2 regions of the Geobacillus sp. LYN3 genome follow, and region 1 is predicted to be linked to the other one. Evidence: predicted binding sites of a transcription regulator. Region 1 holds the regulator's gene; the other holds the start of a gene.
The links. Region 1 encodes Rex, which represses fermentation and respiration genes when NADH is low (regulators of the CRP and FNR family bind a similar motif). Its sites were predicted from a motif close to TTGTGAAATATTTCACAA; they were not measured.

Region 1 (7,455 bases):
AAGAAAAGGAACACCGGGGTCACTCCCAGTGTTCCTTGTTTTTTATAGGGATTACATCATTCCGCCCATGTCAGGCATGCCTGGGTTGCCGCCTTTGTTTTCTTCTGGTTTGTCAGCGACAACTGCTTCTGTTGTTAAGAACATAGCGGCAACAGAAGCTGCGTTTTGAAGTGCGGAACGAGTTACTTTCGTTGGGTCTACGATACCAGCTTCAATCATGTCTACCCATTCACCAGTAGCCGCGTTGAAGCCGATGCCAGGTTTTTCTGTTTTTAAGCGTTCAACAATGACAGAGCCTTCCAAACCAGCGTTTTGCGCGATTTGGCGAACTGGCTCTTCAATTGCGCGAAGAACGATTTTCACACCAGTTGCTTCATCGCCTTCTGCTTCAATCGCAGCAACTTTATTGTATACGTTCATTAATGCTGTACCACCGCCGGCTACGATACCTTCTTCCACAGCGGCACGAGTAGAGTTGAGCGCGTCTTCGATGCGTAATTTGCGTTCTTTCAATTCTGTTTCTGTAGCTGCACCAACTTTGATTACCGCTACGCCGCCAGCTAATTTTGCTAGACGTTCTTGCAATTTTTCACGATCGAATTCAGAAGTTGTTTCTTCTAATTGCGCACGAATTTGGTTGATGCGAGCTTTAATGCGTTCAGAGTCGCCAGCGCCATCTACAATTGTTGTATTTTCTTTTGTTACAACAACTTTTGAAGCGCGGCCAAGTGATGCGATTGTTGTAGATTTTAAGTCACGTCCTAGTTCTTCGGAGATAACTTCACCGCCAGTTAAGATTGCGATGTCTTCAAGCATTGCTTTACGACGATCACCGAAGCCAGGAGCTTTAACTGCTACGGCAGTGAATGTACCGCGAAGTTTGTTCACTACTAATGTCGCAAGTGCTTCGCCTTCGACATCTTCTGCGATGATTAATAATGGTTTGCCTTGTTGAACTACTTGTTCTAAGATAGGCAAGATGTCTTGGATGTTAGAGATTTTTTTGTCTGTGATTAAGATATATGGATTTTCAAGCACTGCTTCCATTTTTTCTGTATCTGTGATCATGTATGGAGATACATAACCACGGTCAAATTGCATACCTTCCACAACATCTAATTCTGTTGTGAAGCCTTTTGATTCTTCTAATGTGATAACACCGTCGTTACCAACGCGTTCCATTGCTTCTGCGATTAATTGGCCAACTTCTTCGTCAGCTGCAGAGATAGCCGCAACTTGAGCAATCGATTCTTTTCCTTTGATTGGTTTGGAGATTGCTTTTAATTCTTCTACTGCCACAGCGACCGCTTTTTCAATACCTTTACGGATGCCCATTGGGTTAGCGCCAGCTGTAACGTTTTTCAATCCTTCGCGGATCATTGCTTGCGCTAAAACTGTTGCCGTTGTTGTACCGTCCCCAGCAACATCGTTTGTTTTGCTTGCAACTTCAGCAACAAGCTTCGCACCCATGTTTTCAAATGGATCTTCTAATTCGATTTCTTTCGCGATCGTTACACCGTCATTCGTAATTAATGGAGAACCGAATTTTTTCTCTAATACAACGTTACGGCCTTTTGGACCTAACGTTACTTTTACCGCATCAGCTAATTTGTCCACACCACGTAACATCGCACGACGAGCTTCTTCGCTGAATTTAATTTCTTTTGCCATACCCCGTTACCTCCTTATGAAATAGAATCGTTAAGTATTTTGTTAAGTATTATTTTTGCATATCTATGTTATCAACGCTATATTAACCAATAACAGCTAAAATATCGCTTTCACGTAAAATTAAGTATTCTTTGCCATCATATTTTACTTCTGTACCAGCATATTTCGAGAAGATAATACGATCGCCAACTTCTACTTCTGGAGCTACACGTTCACCGCTGTCAAGCACGCGACCTTTACCAACAGCAACAACTCTGCCTTCTTGTGGCTTTTCTTTCGCAGTGTCTGGCAATACGATGCCGCTTGCAGTTTTTTCTTCTGTTTCAATCACTTCAATGACAACGCGATCACCTAATGGCTTTAACACGGAAAACAACCTCCTTGATAATAATTTTTGCCGTTCTTATTAGCACTCGTCTTAACTGAGTGCTAACACACTTATAATATTAATGAACTTCTCTTTTTTTTGCAAGTGGGAAACACCAAAAAATAATATGTTTTTTCTCGTTTCCTGCCCTTTTTAATTATTTCACATTTCCACAAACCTAAACAACAATCCATTCTTTTTTTGTCATTTTTTATAGAAGATGTGCTACAATACGGGAAGTATCACTATATTATTTTATCGGCAAAGGGGTAAGTTTCATTGAAACGACGCTACTGGTATGTCATTATTACGTATGTCATCATGCTGCTATCAGGTATTGCAGGGGTCCCATTGTTGCATTTTCTCGGTGTTGGAAAACACGCAAAAAATGACTTTGTGGCAACAGAGATCGCCTCTGGCTATTGGGCGGTGATCAGCTTTTCCATCGCCTTTCTCATCATTCTCTTTTTCTTGCGTGAAGATATAAAACAGCGGCACACCCGTTATAGCGTTCCGTTATCTACGGCATGGATGTGGGCCATTGGCGGCGTCTTTTTAGCCTTGTTTGCCCAAAGCATTGCCGCCAATATTGAATGGCGCTTGCTCGGCATCGAGCCCGGTTCAGAAAATACCAAACGAATTGTCGAGATGATTCGAGTCACCCCATTATTGATGGTCGTTACTTCTATCATCGGACCGATTTTAGAAGAAATTATTTTTCGCAAAATTATTTTCGGAACACTATATCAAAAATATAATTTCTTCATTTCCGCACTAGTTAGTTCTCTTTTATTTGCGGTTGTCCATATGGAATTGGAACACTTGCTGCTGTATGCGACAATGGGATTTACCTTCGCGTTTCTTTACGCGAAAACAAAGCGTATTTTCGTTCCGATTTTTGCCCACGTCACTATGAATACGTTCGTCGTATTAATACAAACGATATTTGCAGATGAGATAGAAAAAATGATGCGGCAAACAGAACAGATACAACTCATTATTGGAGGCTTTTAGTACGATGAAAAGGTCACCATTACAATTCGCTTTTTTCTATTTCCTTATGGGCATCTTATTCACTTACTTGTCGATTCAAAGTGCGGATGAAACCATTTGGAATTTTTTCACGATCGTTCTTGCGATAATAGCTACGCTTGATTTTGGAACTGCGATACGTCTGTTAGTACTTTACTTTAAAAAATGAACCTCCCGCCGCATTCACGGGAGGTTTTCTTGTTCCGTCTGCGCCAATAGCGCTTTGCGATAAGCTATTTTCGAAATCCAAATGCTCACTTCATATAAAATCGAAAGCGGAATCATAACAATGACTTGTGACAGCACATCTGGCGGCGTAATGACCGCCGCTAAAATCAATAATGCTAAATAAGCATATTTGCGCACCTTTATTAATAGCATCGGTGTAATCAAGCCAAGCCTTGTTAAAAACATCACAACTACCGGCAGCTGAAATACAATTCCAAATGGCAAGATCAGATGAAGCAAAAATTCAAAGTATTCATTAATCCCTATCACCTGATGAATACCGAGACGGGACGCTAAATTTTGCATAAAACGAACGACGAAAGGAAATAAGATGAAATACGCAAAACTAATGCCAGCTAAAAAGAGAAAGATCGAAATCGGAATGTAGCTTAATGTGATTCTTCGTTCCTTTTCATACAGCCCGGGACTGACAAACGCCCAAATTTGATAAAGCAGAACTGGTGCGGTAAGAATAAACGCAATCACAAACGCAAATTGAAAATAAATTTTTATTGGGTCTGTTAAACGAAAGGCGTTCATCGTTAGTTCTTTCGCTTCGTCTGTTCGTTGCAAATATAAAATGACGGGCTCCACGAAAAAGAAACTAGCAATAAGGGCAATGACAAAAAACACAAGAACAATAATAAGTCGCTTTCGTAATTCTCCCAGGTGTTCATACACCGACATTTCTTTATCGTCCATACTTCAATCATCCTAACAAATCATAATTGGTCTGGCTTTTTTTCATCCTCGTCTGTTAATCCTTTAGTGGCATCCTTAAATTCCCGCAGCGATTGACCGAGCGATTTGCCCAGCTCCGGAAGTTTTTTCGTTCCAAACAATAATAAAATAACAAGCACAATTAACAAATATTTCACTTTTTATTCTCTCCTTTATCGGCCGGATAATTTTTTAAGAAATAGACTAATGATTGCAATTCAACCGCTAAATCAATATGATGGACACGAATATGTTTCGGTACGTTCAATCGAGCGGGTGTAAAGTTTAAAATTCCTTTAATCCCTTTTTGAACGAGACGGTCCGTAATCCATTGAGCGGCAGGAGCCGGTACGGTCAAAATCGCAACAGGAATTCCTTCGTGAAGGCGATTTTCCAATTCATCCAAATGATATACTGGCACACCGCCAACTTCTTTTCCTACTTTCTTTTGATCGACATCAAATGCCATCACAATTTTTGTATTATTATTTTTTGTAAAATTATAATTTAAAAACGCTGTCCCTAAGTTCCCGACTCCAAATAACGCCACTTCGGTAATTTCATCTTGATCAAGCGTCTTGCGAAAAAAAGATAATAAATAATTGACATTATATCCGTATCCTTTTTTGCCAAGCGCACCGAAATAGGAAAAATCACGACGAATGGTCGCGGGATCAACTTTTACTGCCTCACTTAATTCCGCAGAAGAAACTCGTTGTTTTCCTGAAGCATGTAAATTTTTCAAAAAGCGGTAATATAGTGGCAAACGTTTTGCAGTTGCTTGCGGAATTTTTGGTTGTTCATTGTTCATTCGCAAATCCCCCAACACTACTGTTTTCTCGTTGATAATGGCCTGATTTCCCACCTGATTTTTCCACTAAATAGGTTGGGCCAATCACCATCCCTTTGTCTAGCGCCTTACACATATCATACACGGTCAGTGCACAAACAGAAGCAGCCGTCAGCGCTTCCATCTCCACACCTGTACTTCCTTTTGTTTTTACCGTTACGGTGATCAGCAATTGGTAAAGCGCTTTTTCTTCCTCGACATGCCATGCAAATTGGATGTCGACACCTTTTAACATAAGAGGGTGGCACATTGGAATTAAATCAGACGTTTTTTTTGCGGCCATAATGCCGGCTACTTGCGCAACAGCAAGCACATCCCCTTTTTCAATCATGCGATTTGTCATTTTCTCGTAAATTTCTTTATTTACGGTCACGCTCGTTTGTGCTACCGCTACTCGAATGGTATCCTCTTTTTCCGTAATATCGACCATTTTTGCACGGCCTTGTTCATTAAAATGCGTAAATGATGACACGCATATCTCCTCCATTTATAAACTATACACTATTTTTGGGCATCTGTCTTTTATCGTTTTGTTTTATTGCGATAAGAAAACAAATTACGCTACACTATTATTGTTAAACGAGAGGTGAACAACAATGATTATTTTGCAAGTCAATCAACTGACAAAATATTTCGGTGCTGACCTTATTTTATCGAATATAAAATTAGAAATACAATCCAAAGATAGGATTGCGCTCGTCGGAAGAAACGGAGCAGGAAAATCGACACTGTTAAAAATTATTGCTGGTGAGATGTCTTACGATAGTGGAGAAATCATCAAACCAAAAGAAGTATCGATCGGATATCTTGCTCAAGATAGCGGTCTACACTCCTCTTTATCCATTTGGGAAGAAATGATGACAGTATTTGCTCCTCTAAAAACAATAGAAAAACAATTGCGCCAGATGGAGCTGCAAATGGGAGACCCTGATCTAATCGCCGATTCTTCCCGCTATGAAAAATTATTGAAAGATTATGATGCATTGCAAGAACGCTATAAAGAACAAGGCGGTTATCAATACGAAGCGGATATTCGTTCGATTTTACACGGCTTACAATTTGCGAAATATGACTATATGACGACTCCCGTTCAATCGTTAAGCGGCGGACAACGAACTCGTCTGGCGCTTGGAAAACTGCTTTTAATGAAGCCTGATTTGCTTATTTTGGACGAACCGACAAACCATTTAGACCTTGAAACATTAACATGGCTCGAACAATACTTGCAAACATATCCTGGCGCTATTCTTATCGTATCCCACGACCGCTACTTTCTTGATAAAGTTGTCACCCAAGTATATGAGCTGTCACGGACAACATTGAAACGATACACAGGAAATTATAGCCGTTACTTAGAACAAAAAGCAGCCGAATATGAACGAGAACGAAAACTGTATGAAAAACAACAAGAAGAAATCGCAAAACTCCAAGACTTTATTCAACGCAATATTGCCCGTGCCTCCACAACAAGACGTGCACAAAGCCGGCGGAAACAGTTGGAAAAAATGAAGATAATAGAAAAACCAGTAGGAGATGAAAAATCTGCTTCCTTTTCTTTTGACATCGAGCGACAAAGCGGAAATGACGTATCAATCGCTGAAGATGTCGCAGTCGGATATGATGAGAACAAGCCGCTCATTCGCAACATTCGTTTCCGCATCACGCGCGGTGAAAGCATCGCCTTGGTCGGACCAAACGGAATCGGAAAGTCAACGTTGTTAAAAGCGATTGTAAACAAACTTCCGCTGCAATCAGGACATTTCCGTTACGGTTCGAACGTGCAAATCGGCTATTACGACCAAAACCAGGCCGATTTGTCCTCGAATAAGCGCGTGCTCGATGAACTTTGGGATGAATACCCTGACAAAACGGAAAAAGAAATCCGCACCGTGCTCGGAAGTTTCTTATTCTCTGGAGACGATGTATTAAAACCTGTATCGGCCTTAAGCGGCGGTGAAAAAGCGAGACTGGCGCTTGCCAAACTAATGATGCAAAAAGCCAATTTCCTTATTTTAGACGAACCGACAAACCATCTTGATTTAGACAGTAAAGAAGTGCTCGAAAACGCCTTAATCGAATATCCCGGAACTATTTTATTCGTTTCTCACGACCGCTATTTTATTAATCGAATTGCCACGAAAGTATATGAGCTTTCTAGTGACGGAATTACCGAGTATTTAGGCGATTATGACTACTATGTCGCAAAAAAGGCGGAAATGCTGGAGCTAGAACGTCTCGCTTCCGAGAAACAAACAGGCCGTTCTCATGAAGAGGCATCATCGAAACTTAGCTACGAACAGGAAAAAGAGGCGAAAAAACTAGAACGACAGCGCAAGCGGCGCATTGAAGAAATTGAAACAGAAATTAGCGAATTAGAACAGCAAATCGCATACATCGACGAACAATTATGCGATCCAGAAATTTATCAAGACCATGAGAAAGTACAAAAATTAACAAAAGAGAGTGACGAAATGAAGGGAAAATTAGAAAAATTACTAGAAGAATGGGAAACACTTCATACATTACAATAATAATTGCGAAAAAACATCCACGGTTGTGCATACCCGTGGATGTTTTTTAGTTAGTC
Region 2 (13,199 bases), 190 kb from region 1:
GGTTATCGTTAATCGGATGATGAAGATTTTAGGGAGAAATATAGATGTGATGGAATGAGAAGGTATCATTATTGGTTTTGGAGATAAAGAGAAAATTGGTCATGTTCATGAGGGCGTTGTTTGTATGAAAGGGGAATCTGTTATGGATATTCAAGTAAGCGCCGCAGGAGCCATCGTAGCACTGGTTGTTGCCATTGTGTTGATTTTACGGAAAGTTTCCCCCGCCTACGGGATGATTGCTGGTGCTTTTGTCGGCGGAATCATTGGCGGGGGAAACGTGACAGATACGGTCACGGTGATGATGGATGGAGCAAAAGAAATGGTTCCTGCGGTATTGCGCATTTTGGCGGCAGGAGTGTTAGCCGGGGTTTTAATGGAATCGGGGGCAGCGGCAGCGATCGCTGAAACGATCGTTCGAAAGCTTGGGGAAACGCGGGCTTTGCTTGCGCTTTCAGTGGCGACAGCGCTGCTGACTGCGATCGGCGTGTTTGTGGATGTCGCAGTCATTACCGTTGCGCCGATTGCGTTAGCGATCGCAAGCCGCGCCAACTTATCAAAAACGGCGATTTTGCTGGCGATGATTGGCGGCGGGAAGGCGGGGAACATTATGTCACCGAACCCGAATGCCATCGCTGCTGCGGATGCATTCCATATTCCGCTGACATCATTAATGGCAGCTGGAGCCGTTCCAGCAATATTCGGGCTCGCTGTTACGTATATCATCGCCAGAAAACTTGCGCAAAAAGGAACGCTTATTTATGACGTGCAGGAAAGAAAAAGCAGCGGACAAACTCCTTCGTTCTTTGCGGCTATTATTGCTCCGCTTGTCGCGATAGTATTGCTTGCATTGCGGCCGTTGTTTGATATTGCGATTGACCCAATGATCGCCCTTCCGGTTGGCGGTATCGTTGGTGCGTTGGCGATGAAAAAAGGGAAGAAGTTGAATGATTATGCCATATCCGGGTTATCCAAAATGTCTGACGTTGCCATCATGTTAGTCGGAACAGGGACATTAGCGGGCATTGTTGCCAATTCCTCGCTAAAAGATGTTATCATTAACGGTTTGGATCATTTCGGGTTACCAGCATACGTGCTAGCGCCGATTTCCGGGATTTTGATGTCTGGGGCGACTGCTTCCACGACGGCGGGAACAGCTGTTGCCAGCAGTGTATTTGGTGAAACGATGATGAGTCTAGGTATTTCCGCATTAGCCGGGGCAGCGATGGTTCATGCCGGGGCGACCGTATTGGATCATTTGCCGCACGGAAGCTTCTTCCACGCGACAGCGGGCAGCGTCCATATGGAGGTCAAAGAACGGCTGAAACTAATTCCGTATGAGTCACTCATCGGCTTGACACTGGCTGTCGTATCGATGCTGATTTTCGGAGTCTTCCAATGATTTTCATAATCACAATGAGGAGGAAAGAGGATGAAAGTGATTATTGCGCCAGATTCGTTTAAAGAAAGCCTATCCGCGCTTGAGGTGGCGAACGCGATTGAAAAAGGGTTCCGCGATATATTTCCTGAAGCGGAATACGTGAAAATTCCGATGGCAGACGGCGGAGAAGGGACGGTTCAATCATTGGTCGATGCGACAGGCGGGCGAATTGTGAAAACGGAAGTGACAGGACCACTTGGGGATCGTGTCCAAGCCTTTTTTGGCATGCTTGGGGATGGAAAAACAGCAGTCATTGAAATGGCGGCCGCCTCTGGATTGCACCTTGTTCCAAGTGAAAAGAGAAATCCGCTTGTGACGACAACGAGAGGGACAGGGGAATTGATTCTCGCTGCGCTAGACGAAGGAGCCGAGCATATTATTATCGGCATCGGTGGAAGCGCGACAAACGATGGCGGGGCTGGCATGATTCAGGCGCTTGGCGGGCGTCTTTTAGACCGGCATGGAAAGGAAATCGGACCTGGGGGCGGGAGCTTATCCGAGCTTGCCGACATTGACCTTTCTGGGCTCGATGTGCGGCTAAAACATGTAAAAATTGAAGTTGCGTGCGATGTTGATAATCCGTTGACAGGTCCAAAAGGCGCCTCGGCGATTTTCGGTCCACAAAAAGGAGCGACGCCCGAAATGGTCGCGACACTGGATAGCAATTTAAAGCACTATGCGGATGTCATTGAACGAGTGTTAGGAAAGCAAGTAAAAGATATTCCTGGTGCCGGGGCGGCTGGAGGACTTGGCGCTGGATTGCTTGCCTTTCTCGAGGCGAAGCTGAAGCGCGGAGTGGAGATTGTGTTAGAAACGGTGAATTTTCATGAACGAATTCAAGGCGCATCGCTAGTGATTACGGGGGAAGGACGAATCGATAGGCAGACGATTTTTGGAAAAACGCCGATCGGCGTAGCAAAAGCGGCCAAGCGACACAATATTCCAGTTATTGCCATTGCCGGCTCTGTATCCGATGACAGCGATGTCGTGCGAAGCCATGGAATTGATGCCCTTTATAGCATTGTCCCGGGAATTATTCCATTAGAAAAAGCATTAGCAAATGCTCGGTATTATGTTACCCAAACCGCTCGGAACATTGCAGCGGTTTGCAAAATTGGAAGAAATATGAATTAAAAAAGGTTCTTTATTCCAAGGACCTTTTTTAATTTTTTGTATTAAAAGAAAATTGAAAATATTTTATAATAATTATATTATAGTGATATTTATACAGGAGGGATGTATATGGAAAAATTTGTAGAGTGGTTAAACGATATTATTTGGAGCCAATATTTGGTCTATCTTTGTTTGGCAACCGGTCTTTTCTATTCGTTGCTCACTCGCTTTTTGCAAGTGAGGCATATGAAAGAAATGATTAAACAAATGTTTCAAGGCAAGAGCTCTGAAGCAGGAATTTCTTCTTTCCAGGCTTTATCGCTCGCGTTGTCCGGACGGGTCGGGACAGGAAACATAGCAGGTGTCGCGACTGCTATTGCATATGGAGGTCCTGGTGCCGTATTTTGGATGTGGCTCATTGCTTTCGTAGGGGCAGGTTCCGCTTTTGTGGAAGCAGCGCTCGCGCAGGTGTATAAAACGAAGCAGGACGGTCAGTTTCGCGGCGGACCAGCCTACTATATTGAAAAAGGGCTAAAAATGAAATGGTATGCGGTATTGTTTGCTATTGTTACGGTGTTGGCGACCGGGGTGCTGTTGCCGGGTGTGCAAGCCAACAGCATTGCCGCGGGAATGGAAAACGCGTTTGGCATCAGTCCGACGATTACAGGAATCGGAATTGCCGTTCTTTTAGGCGCCATTATTTTCGGGGGTGTGAAGCGGATTGCCCGTGCGGCCGAATTGATTGTTCCATTTATGGCGTTAGGATACATTATAGTGGCTTTATTTATCGTATTTGCGAATATTACCGAACTCCCTCATGTACTCAGCTTAATTTTCCGAAGCGCCTTTGGTATGGATGCGGCGTTTGGAGGAATTCTTGGTGCCGCAATTTCGTGGGGAGTCAAACGGGGAATTTATTCCAATGAAGCGGGACAAGGAACTGCACCGCATGCAGCCGCTGCCGCAGAGGTGTCGCACCCAGCAAAACAAGGCTTAGTTCAAGCATTTTCGGTCTATGTCGATACATGGTTTGTTTGTTCGGCAACTGCATTTATGATTTTAATTACCGGCATGTATAACGTGACACCGGAAGGAAAGGCGCCGATTGTGCAAAAACTTGGCGATGTAGAGCCGGGACCTATTTTTACGCAGAAAGCAGTTGAAACGGTATTCCCAGGATTCGGTGCCCCGTTTGTTGCGGTTGCTCTATTCTTCTTTGCGTTTACGACCATTATGGCGTATTACTATATGGCAGAAACAAATTTAGCTTATATTACAAGGAGAATGAAAGCTAGCTGGCAACAATATGTGTTAAAAGTGGCGATTTTAGGGGTAGTGTTTTACGGATGCGTCAAAACAGCAAAACTAGCTTGGACACTTGGCGATATCGGTGTTGGAAGCATGGCATGGCTCAACATTATCGCGATTCTTTTACTAACGAAACCAGCATTAAAAGTTCTTAAAGATTTTGAAGAACAGAAAAAGGCTGGCAAAGACCCAGTCTTTGATCCGGTGAAACTAGGCATTACCGGCGCGGACTTTTGGGAAAAAGAATATCCAACTTCCCATGCTAAAGCGGTAAATGAAGATTGATTATATCGTAAAAAGAAAGGGAGCTGTCTCATATTTAAGAGGCAGCTCCTTTTTGTACTAGAGGCCATGAAGCAATCATTTCGAGCGTTCCGTTTATGGAAAAACGCCCAAATTGATATGGAAGAATGAAATGATCCCCTTTTTTTAGATCGTATGAACCGCCTTCCGACACTAGCTTGCCTTCTCCATTAAGGACGCTAACGATGAGAAAATGTTTCGTTTGGTCCAAGTTGACAGTTCCATTAATCTCCCATTTTTGTACGCCAAAGTAGTCGCTTTCGATAAATGTTGTAATCGTGGCATCGTCAACTTGGGTGATGTTCGGATGAACATTCGCGTCGCGATGTGGAACGGTAATGACGTCTAACGCTTTGTCTAAATGCAGTTCGCGTTTTTTCCCGTTGCTGTCGACACGGTCATAGTCATAGACGCGGTATGTTGTGTCAGAGCTTTGTTGTGTTTCTAAGACAAGCGTCCCTTCGCAAAGGGCGTGAATTGTGCCGCTAGGGACATAGAAAAAGTCGCCAGGTTTAATCGGAATTCTGCGAAGCAACTTGTCCCATTGGCCGGTTTCCATCATTTCTTTCAGTTCTTCTTTCGTTTTCGCATGATGTCCGTAAACAAGTTCCGCATCTTTTTTGCAGTCAATAATATACCAACATTCTGTTTTTCCAAATTCGCCATTTTCATGTTTTTGTGCGTATGCGTCATCAGGATGCACTTGCACTGATAAATCAGCGTTGGCATCTAAAATTTTCGTCAACAAAGGAAAACGGTCTGATGGAAAGTGGCCGAATAAGTCGCGTCGCTCTTCCCATAATTGTCCAAGCGTCATTCCTTGAAACGGCCCGTTTTTAATCACGGTTTGTCCGTTTGGATGTGCGGAAACTGCCCAGCATTCCCCTGTGTGTGTTGACGGGATGGAATAGCCGAATTCGTCCGCCAATTTCGTGCCGCCCCAAATTCGCTCTTGAAAAATAGGAGTGAGAAAAATTGGCTCGATTGGCATGGATATCACTCCTTTCTATAAAAATATTATAAAAAAAAGAGAGATGCTTTGCATTGATCGTGAAGATCACAAATTGAAGTACATTTCCATATTATCATAATATTTGCAGGAATAAAAAAGAGCCGCCTCATAGAGCAGCTTCTTGCTATGATGGATAGTCCTCAATTTTGTTTAAAGGCCGTTGCGCCGGTCCTTCGACAACATCGCCGTGAATGGAGAATCGCGAGCCGTGGCAAGGGCAGTCCCATGTGCGGTCGCCGCTGTTCCATTTCGTTTATTAATTTTGTTAACGATGAGGAAGAATCGGTGTATATATATGCATCTTGTTCAATAAAATCGCAGTCAATCGCTTCTTGTTCGATTGTACTTCGAATAAAACGCAATGCTTCCATACATGCTTCGTAGTACAGTTTTGCCTTTTCCTGTCCAAAGTGGTTGATCAATTCATCATAAATGATATCATGCTGGGCTGTAATTTTCGCGGTCGTATGCCCTGTCGTTCCGTTCAGAAGACGATCCGCTTCCAATAAAGTAACGCGCACTCCCTTTTTAGCAAGCAAATAAGCGGTCGTGATACCAGAAATTCCTCCGCCGATAATGGCGACATCGGTGCGAATATCTTCTGTCAGTTTCGAAAACGATGGCAGCGCGACAGATGTCCGCCAATACGACTCTAGTGATGAAGGAAGAGATAGCATATGTAACAAAAGCCCCCTTACTGTGTTTTAATTTATATTAGTTTTGCTCACTTTTAGAAAAACTATCCATCTATTTTCCAACATGCAATAAACGTGTTGGGCATCTTCTTTCTTCTTTTTTTGGCAACTACACGCAACGAAAACGAAAGATGATACAATAAGAATAAAGAAGGAAGTAAATATTTTTATAAAATAATAATTAAAGGAAGATCGGAAGTGAATAAATATTCAAGTTTTTATGATGGGAATTCAACTGTTTGGCATGATAGTTCCATTTTGGAACACTATGGACTGCATGAATTAAATTTTGAATCGGTGAAAAGCTACCGGGAAAAGTTTGCAGTTGTCAAGCCAAACCATCCATGGAATGGGTTGGAGACGAAAGAATTTTTATACAAGATCGGTGCATGGGGAAAATTGCGAGATAGCAGCAAAGAAGGAGTTACATTAGCAGGGTTATTGATGTTTAGTGAGGAACGGATTATTACAGAAGTTTTACCGCAATATTTTCTCGAATATCGGGAAAGTTTGAACGGTATAGTAACGAACGATTGGACAAAGCGATTCACCTCACAAGATGGCACATGGTCTGGCAACTTATACGATTTTTATTTTAAAGTGATCTCACAGCTTAAAAATAATGATATGGATCGCTCCATGCAAATAGCGCTGCACGAGGCGCTTGTAAACGCGATTGTACATGCGGATTATTTAGGAGAAGGCGGAATTATCGTTGAGAAAGAAAATGGCGTGTTTCGCTTTGCCAACCCAGGCCTATTTCGCATTCCGATCGATTCTGCGCTTTCCGGCCATATGAGTAATCTCCGCAATCCGAATTTGTTTAAAATGTTTATTTTGATCGGCCTTTGCAAGCGAGCCGGCTTCGGATTGAAGCATATTGTCACAACATGGAGCAACCCTCAATACAAGCAGCCTGAATTTATCCAGCATTCGAATCCGGAACGAACGGTTGTGATATTGTATCCGTTCGATTTTCCAAATGAAACAGCTGCATCATATGAAACAGATATGCATCAAGATATAGAACAGCATGATGATAGTGAAATGGATCTTACGTTAACGGAAGAAGATTTAAACTCCGTAAATAAGCATCTTAACTCCATAAATAACGAAGATAACTCTATAAATAGCGAAGAAAACTCCGTGAATAAACAAGACAACTCCGTGAATAAATCGCCAAACTCCATAAATAACGGCGTTGACTTCGTAAATAACGATGCTGACTCCGTAAATAACGAACCTAACTCCATAAATAACGGTTCGGACTCCATAAATAATGAACCATCTTCATCTGATCCGTACAAAGAGAAGAGCGAAATCGATGAAAAACTATGGAACATTGCGGAGTTGGCGAGAAGGAAAAAACGATTGCCTCCAAGTGTGATGGAAAATATTATTTTGCAGCTTTGTGCGCAAAGACCGCTGATGTTAAAGGAACTAGCGGCACTATTGGAAAGAACGCCAGACGGATTAAGAAACAACTATTTAGGAAAATTATTAGAGGAAGGGAAAATTTGCTTGAAATATCCTGACCAACCGAATCATCCGAGACAGGCATATATGAAAGCGCCAGAATAGAGGTTGCCCCATCGATTTAGTTCATATTATTGTCAGTCGTTTAAAGGAGTTTACAACAAGCCTTCTCCATCGAAAAAGGATGGCTCCTATGTTCGCTGGTAAAGCGCGGTGAGCCATCCTTTTTCTGTGTGTATATCCCAAAGTCCCACTCTGCGGCGAAGGAATTGAGAAAGCCATTTGCTGATCTTCTAAACATAATATAGGTGTTAGATTATCTATTATGTGAAATCAGAAAAAAACTCTTACATTACGTAAGAGGCGTGCTATTTTCCGTTCCATTTAAGATTTGTTGGGCCATTTGTACGCTTTCTTCCGAAGGAGGTTCAATTCCTTCCAAAGGATACTTCAATCCAAGCGCTTTCCATTTGTATACCCCTAGTTTATGGTACGGGAGAATTTCAATTTTTTCCACATTATTTAACGTACGAATAAAAGCGGCGAGACTGCGCAAATCATTCGGGTCGTCTGTAATGGTTGGAACGAGAACATGCCGGATCCAAACAGGAACGTTTTTTTCGGATAAGAACCGAGCAAATTGTAAAATATGTTTATTTGTTTTTCCTGTCAGTTTCCGATGTTTTTTTTCATCGATATGTTTTAAATCAAGCAAAATTAAATCAGTATAGGAAAGCAATTCGTTTAATTTTTGCTGGAACGACGCTTCCGCTGTGTAGCATCCCCCTGACGAATCGATCGCTGTATGAATGCCGAGTTTTTTGCATGCTTTAAATAGCTCGATTAAAAAGTCGATTTGTAGCAAAGGTTCTCCGCCGCTGACGGTAATTCCGCCGCCGGAAGCGTTGATAAACGGCAAATATGTTTTTACATCATCGATAATTTCTTCTACGGTCATTTCTTTTCCTTTTCCGATTTCCCATGTGTCGGCGTTATGACAATATTGACAGCGCAGCAAGCATCCTTGTGTGAAGATGACATAGCGAAGGCCTGGGCCGTCGACGGTGCCGCATGTCTCAATCGAATGAATAAACCCTTTCATCGGATGGTCTCCTTCCTAAGAGAAATATACCCCCTCAAGAAGGAGGGGGAGATCGTTACATCGTTTCGTGGAACGTGCGGTTAATGACGTCAATTTGTTGTTCACGAGTTAATTTAATGAAGTTGACGGCATATCCAGAGACGCGAATCGTTAATTGCGGATATTTTTCTGGATGTTCCATTGCATCTAATAACGTTTCACGATTCAACACGTTAATGTTGAGATGGTGTCCGCCTTTTTCCATGTAACCATCTAAAATGGCGACAAGGTTGCGAACACGGGTTTGCTCTTCTTTTCCTAAAGCTTTCGGCACGATTGAGAACGTATTAGAAATGCCATCTAATGCATGTTCAAATGGCAATTTCGCGACAGAGCTTAACGAAGCGAGCGCTCCCTTCGTGTCACGGCCGTGCAGCGGGTTCGCTCCCGGAGCAAACGGTTCGCCAGCGCGACGGCCATCTGGCGTATTTCCTGTCTTTTTCCCGTATACGACGTTCGATGTAATCGTTAAAATCGATAACGTATGTTTTGAATCGCGATACGTTTTATGTTTTTTCAATTTCGTCATAAAACGTTCGACTAAATCAACCGCAATTTGGTCGACGCGATCATCGTTATTTCCGTATTTCGGGAAATCTCCTTCGATTTCAAAATCAACGGCAATGCCGTTTTCATCTCGAATCGGTTTGACTTTTGCGTATTTGATCGCACTTAACGAATCAGCGACAACCGATAGTCCGGCGATACCAGTTGCCATCGTGCGTAAAATATGCGAATCATGAAGCGCCATTTCAATGCGTTCATAACAATATTTATCGTGCATGTAATGAATGACATTGAGTGTATTAATATAAAGTTCCGCAAGCCATTCAAGTACATGATCAAACTTACGCATGACTTCATCGTAATCTAAATATTCGGATGTAATTGGCGCAAACTCAGGACCAACTTGTATTTTTAATTTTTCATCAACGCCGCCATTAATCGCATATAACAATGCTTTCGCAAGGTTGGCGCGCGCTCCGAAAAATTGCATTTGCTTGCCAATTCTCATTGGCGATACGCAGCAAGCAATTCCGTAGTCATCGCCGAATTCCACGCGCATTAAGTCGTCGTTTTCATATTGAATCGAGCTTGTTTTTATCGACATTTTCGCGCAATATTCTTTGAACGCTTCCGGCAATTGTTTCGACCAAAGTACCGTTAAGTTTGGCTCTGGCGCAGGTCCTAAGTTATCCAACGTATGAAGGAAGCGGAACGAGTTTTTCGTGACTAACGGACGACCATCGATCGCCATTCCGCCGATCGATTCTGTTACCCATGTCGGGTCGCCGCTGAATAGTTCGTTATATTCCGGTGTTCTGGCGAATTTGACAAGGCGCAATTTCATCACAAAATGGTCGACAAGTTCCTGCGCTTCTTTTTCTGTTAGCGTACCTTCTTGCAGGTCGCGTTCGATATAAATGTCTAAGAAGGTGGACACGCGGCCTAAGCTCATCGCTGCGCCGTTTTGTTCTTTAATAGCGGCAAGATAAGCGAAATAGAGCCATTGGAATGCTTCGTGTGCGTTTTGCGCTGGTTCGGAAATGTCGTAACCGTAGCTTAATGCCATTTGTTTCAATTCGTTTAACGCGCGAATTTGTTCAGCAATTTCCTCGCGAAGGCGGATAATGTCTTCCGTCATCGTTCTTGCGCCAGTGTTTTTCAAATCCTTTTGTTTTTCTTCAATCAGACGATCGACACCGTATAACGCCACGCGGCGATAGTCGCCAATAATGCGGCCGCGTCCATATGCGTCTGGAAGGCCGGTGATAATTCCCGCTTTGCGCGCTAATTTCATCTCTTCGGTGTAAACGTCAAACACACCTTGGTTATGGGTTTTTCGGTATTCGGTAAAAATTTTTTTCACTTCGTCGCTTACTTTGTAGCCGTATGCTTCGCATGATTGTTGCGCCATGCGGATGCCTCCGAACGGCATTAATGCGCGCTTAAACGGTTTATCTGTTTGAAAACCAACAATTTTTTCCAAGTCTTTGTTTAAATAACCCGGTCTGTGGGAAGTGATGGTGGAAACAATGGATGTATCCATATCGAGAACGCCGCCTTTTTCGCGTTCTTGTTTCGACAATTCCATCACTTGTTCCCATAGTTTCTTCGTCGCTTCTGTAGGCCCTTCTAGAAATGACTCATCCCCATAGTAAACGGTGACGTTGTTTAAAATAAAGTCACGGACGTCAATGGATTTTTTCCATTTTGACCCTTTAAAATTTCGCCACGGGTCTAATACAGTAGTAGCTTGTTTCATAACAGATCCCCTCCCAATCGCCTGTAACTATAACAGACTGAAAAAATATATATAACAGATTTCAACTATACAATACTATATTTATTGGCGCCTAGAACAATCTATTATTGAATAGTTTGTGAAATATTGAACAATATTAATTGAATGACGGTGTTGGTATGTAACAGGGGGAAGGGAGAAGTGATCATCAATGAACATGAAGAAGGATGTAAAAAAATAAACATCTCCATCCCTATAAAAGGGATGGAGACGGTTGTTTAGCTAACTAGTTTTTTATCAGAAGGGTAGGCATGGCGCTTATGCATGCCTTTTGCATAATAGACGACAACGAGCAAGATGAGCCAGGCTGGTCCAATGATAAGTGCGATTCGTGTGTCAGGGAAATATGCCATTAAACCGACAACTCCGACTAAAAAGGCGAGAGCGATATAAGAGCTATAAGGATAAAGCGGCATTTTATACTTTAATTGTTTTTGCTTTTCTGGGCTTAAGCGTTTACGGAAGTGCAATTGCGAAAGCAAAATAATCGCCCATGTCCAAATCGCGCCAAATGTCGCGACACTTGTGACCCATTGGAATACTTTTTCGGAAACGTAGTTTAAATACACACCGACTAACATCGCTAACGCCGTGACGATGAGGGCGACGCCTGGAATTCCGCGCTTTGTCAGTTTAGCGAAGGAAGGCGGTGCTTCTTTTTGCTCAGCCAAGTTGAAGAGCATGCGGCTTGTGCTGAAAATTCCACTGTTGCAGGAAGACAACGCAGCCGTTAAAACGACAAAGTTGATGATTCCCGCAGCGGCGTGAATGCCGATTTTTTCAAATGTTAAGACAAACGGGCTTCCTTTTTCGCCGATTTCGTTCCAAGGGTAAATGGACATGATGACAAATAATGCGCCCACGTAGAAAATTAAAATGCGCCAAAAGACCGTATTGATTGCGCGGGTAAGCGATTTCTCCGGATTTTTTACTTCTCCGGCAGTGACGCCGAGCATCTCGATTCCTAAGTAGGCGAACATTACCATTTGCAAAGACATTAACACACCGGTAAAGCCGTTCGGGAGAAATCCGCCATGTTCCCAAAGGTTGCTGATGCCTGTGGCGACTCCGCCATTGCCGATTCCGAACAGAATCATGCCCAAGCCAACGATGATCATAAATACAATGGTGACAATTTTAATAAGCGCAAACCAAAATTCTAATTCCCCGTACGCCTTGACAGCGAGGAAATTGATTAATGTCATCATTATTAAAGCGGCTAGCGCCCATATCCATCTTGGCGTATCAGGGAACCAAAATTGCATATAAATGCCGGCAGCGGTGATTTCCGCGATGCAAGTAACTACCCATAAAAACCAATAGTTCCACCCGGTTAAATAACCAGCAAGCGGTCCTAAATAGTCATGCGCGTAGCGGCTGAATGAACCGGCAACCGGGTTTTCCACGGCCATTTCGCCGAGTGCGCGCATAATCAAGAACATGACCGCGCCGCTTACCGCATAAGCAATCAAAATCGCCGGTCCCGCTAATTTGATGGAAGATGCAGAGCCAAGAAATAGCCCGACCCCAATCGCTGCCCCAAGAGACATAAGAGAAATATGTCTTTCCTCTAATCCACGATGTAATTTTTGTTCATTTTTTGGAGTTTGCATAATCGTTTCCTCCTATCGATCGGGACAATTTTGTAAAAAGCAAATAAAAAAATAAATTATTTTAAAAAATTTTTAAAGCGTTTACATTTAATATAGTACATGCTGGATAAATATTTGTAAATGTATTTATATATGAAATAAGTGGTATCTTTGTTATTTAAATAAAATTAATAATATTCTAATAAATATATCATTTGCTTTGTAATATGTATTATGGTTCATGATAGGCAATAAAAAAATGGGAATGTATGGATTTATTAAGAAGTTTTTCGGCTTGTTGTGTTTGCTCGCATTGTCAAAATTTTGTACAATGAGATTCGTTCTAGGTAGATTATTAGAAGAAACGAAGGTGATGGCAATGAACGAGCAAGAAGCAAAAGCGTTCATTGAACAGCTGCAAAAAGAAGGGGTGTTGACGGAAGAAACGCGTCTTATTTGGGAAATGATTTTACCGGAACGGTTAAAGCGGATGTATGATGTACTTCAAAAGCGGACGCGTTATATTACGGTATTGACTGAAGCAGTCGATGATCCGCATAACCAAGCGGCGGTGTTGCGGACAGCGGAAGCGTTTGGCGTGCAGGATGTGTATGTCGTCACTGGAAAAGCGCCGTTTCAGCCGAACCCGCTTGTGACGCGACATGCCGATAAATGGCTGACGCTGCAGCAAAAACCGGATATTGTAACGACGATTAAAGAGCTGCAAGCAAAAGGGTATCAAGTGTATGCCAGCTATCTCGGCGAAGGAACGCTTCGCCTTGGCGACATCGATGTGTCGCGGCCGACAGCGCTTCT

Region 2: pflB (formate C-acetyltransferase) is a predicted target of Rex. The motif match lies at 10,869-10,886, and genes of this name have one in related genera.

The regions. Positions count from the first base shown of each region.
Region 1 covers NZ_QCWL01000001.1:699,763-707,217, reverse strand. The annotation lists gene groL (chaperonin GroEL) at 52-1,671, opposite strand; gene groES (co-chaperone GroES) at 1,754-2,038, opposite strand; gene DCC82_RS03710 (CPBP family intramembrane glutamic endopeptidase) at 2,318-3,052, shown strand; gene DCC82_RS03705 (YdiK family protein) at 3,057-3,239, shown strand; gene tatC (twin-arginine translocase subunit TatC) at 3,254-4,000, opposite strand; gene DCC82_RS03695 (twin-arginine translocase TatA/TatE family subunit) at 4,021-4,176, opposite strand; gene DCC82_RS03690 (redox-sensing transcriptional repressor Rex) at 4,173-4,829, opposite strand; gene moaC (cyclic pyranopterin monophosphate synthase MoaC) at 4,819-5,340, opposite strand; gene DCC82_RS03680 (ABC-F family ATP-binding cassette domain-containing protein) at 5,465-7,399, shown strand.
Region 2 covers NZ_QCWL01000001.1:502,578-515,776, forward strand. The annotation lists gene DCC82_RS02640 (GntP family permease) at 143-1,399, shown strand; gene DCC82_RS02645 (glycerate kinase) at 1,430-2,572, shown strand; gene DCC82_RS02650 (alanine/glycine:cation symporter family protein) at 2,681-4,144, shown strand; gene manA (mannose-6-phosphate isomerase, class I) at 4,179-5,153, opposite strand; gene DCC82_RS18655 (hypothetical protein) at 5,299-5,367, opposite strand; partial or broken gene DCC82_RS02665 (FAD-dependent oxidoreductase) at 5,417-5,851, opposite strand; gene DCC82_RS02670 (ATP-binding protein) at 6,068-7,450, shown strand; gene pflA (pyruvate formate-lyase-activating protein) at 7,698-8,447, opposite strand; gene pflB (formate C-acetyltransferase) at 8,503-10,752, opposite strand; gene DCC82_RS02685 (amino acid permease) at 11,010-12,404, opposite strand; gene DCC82_RS02690 (TrmH family RNA methyltransferase) at 12,763-13,199, shown strand, end outside.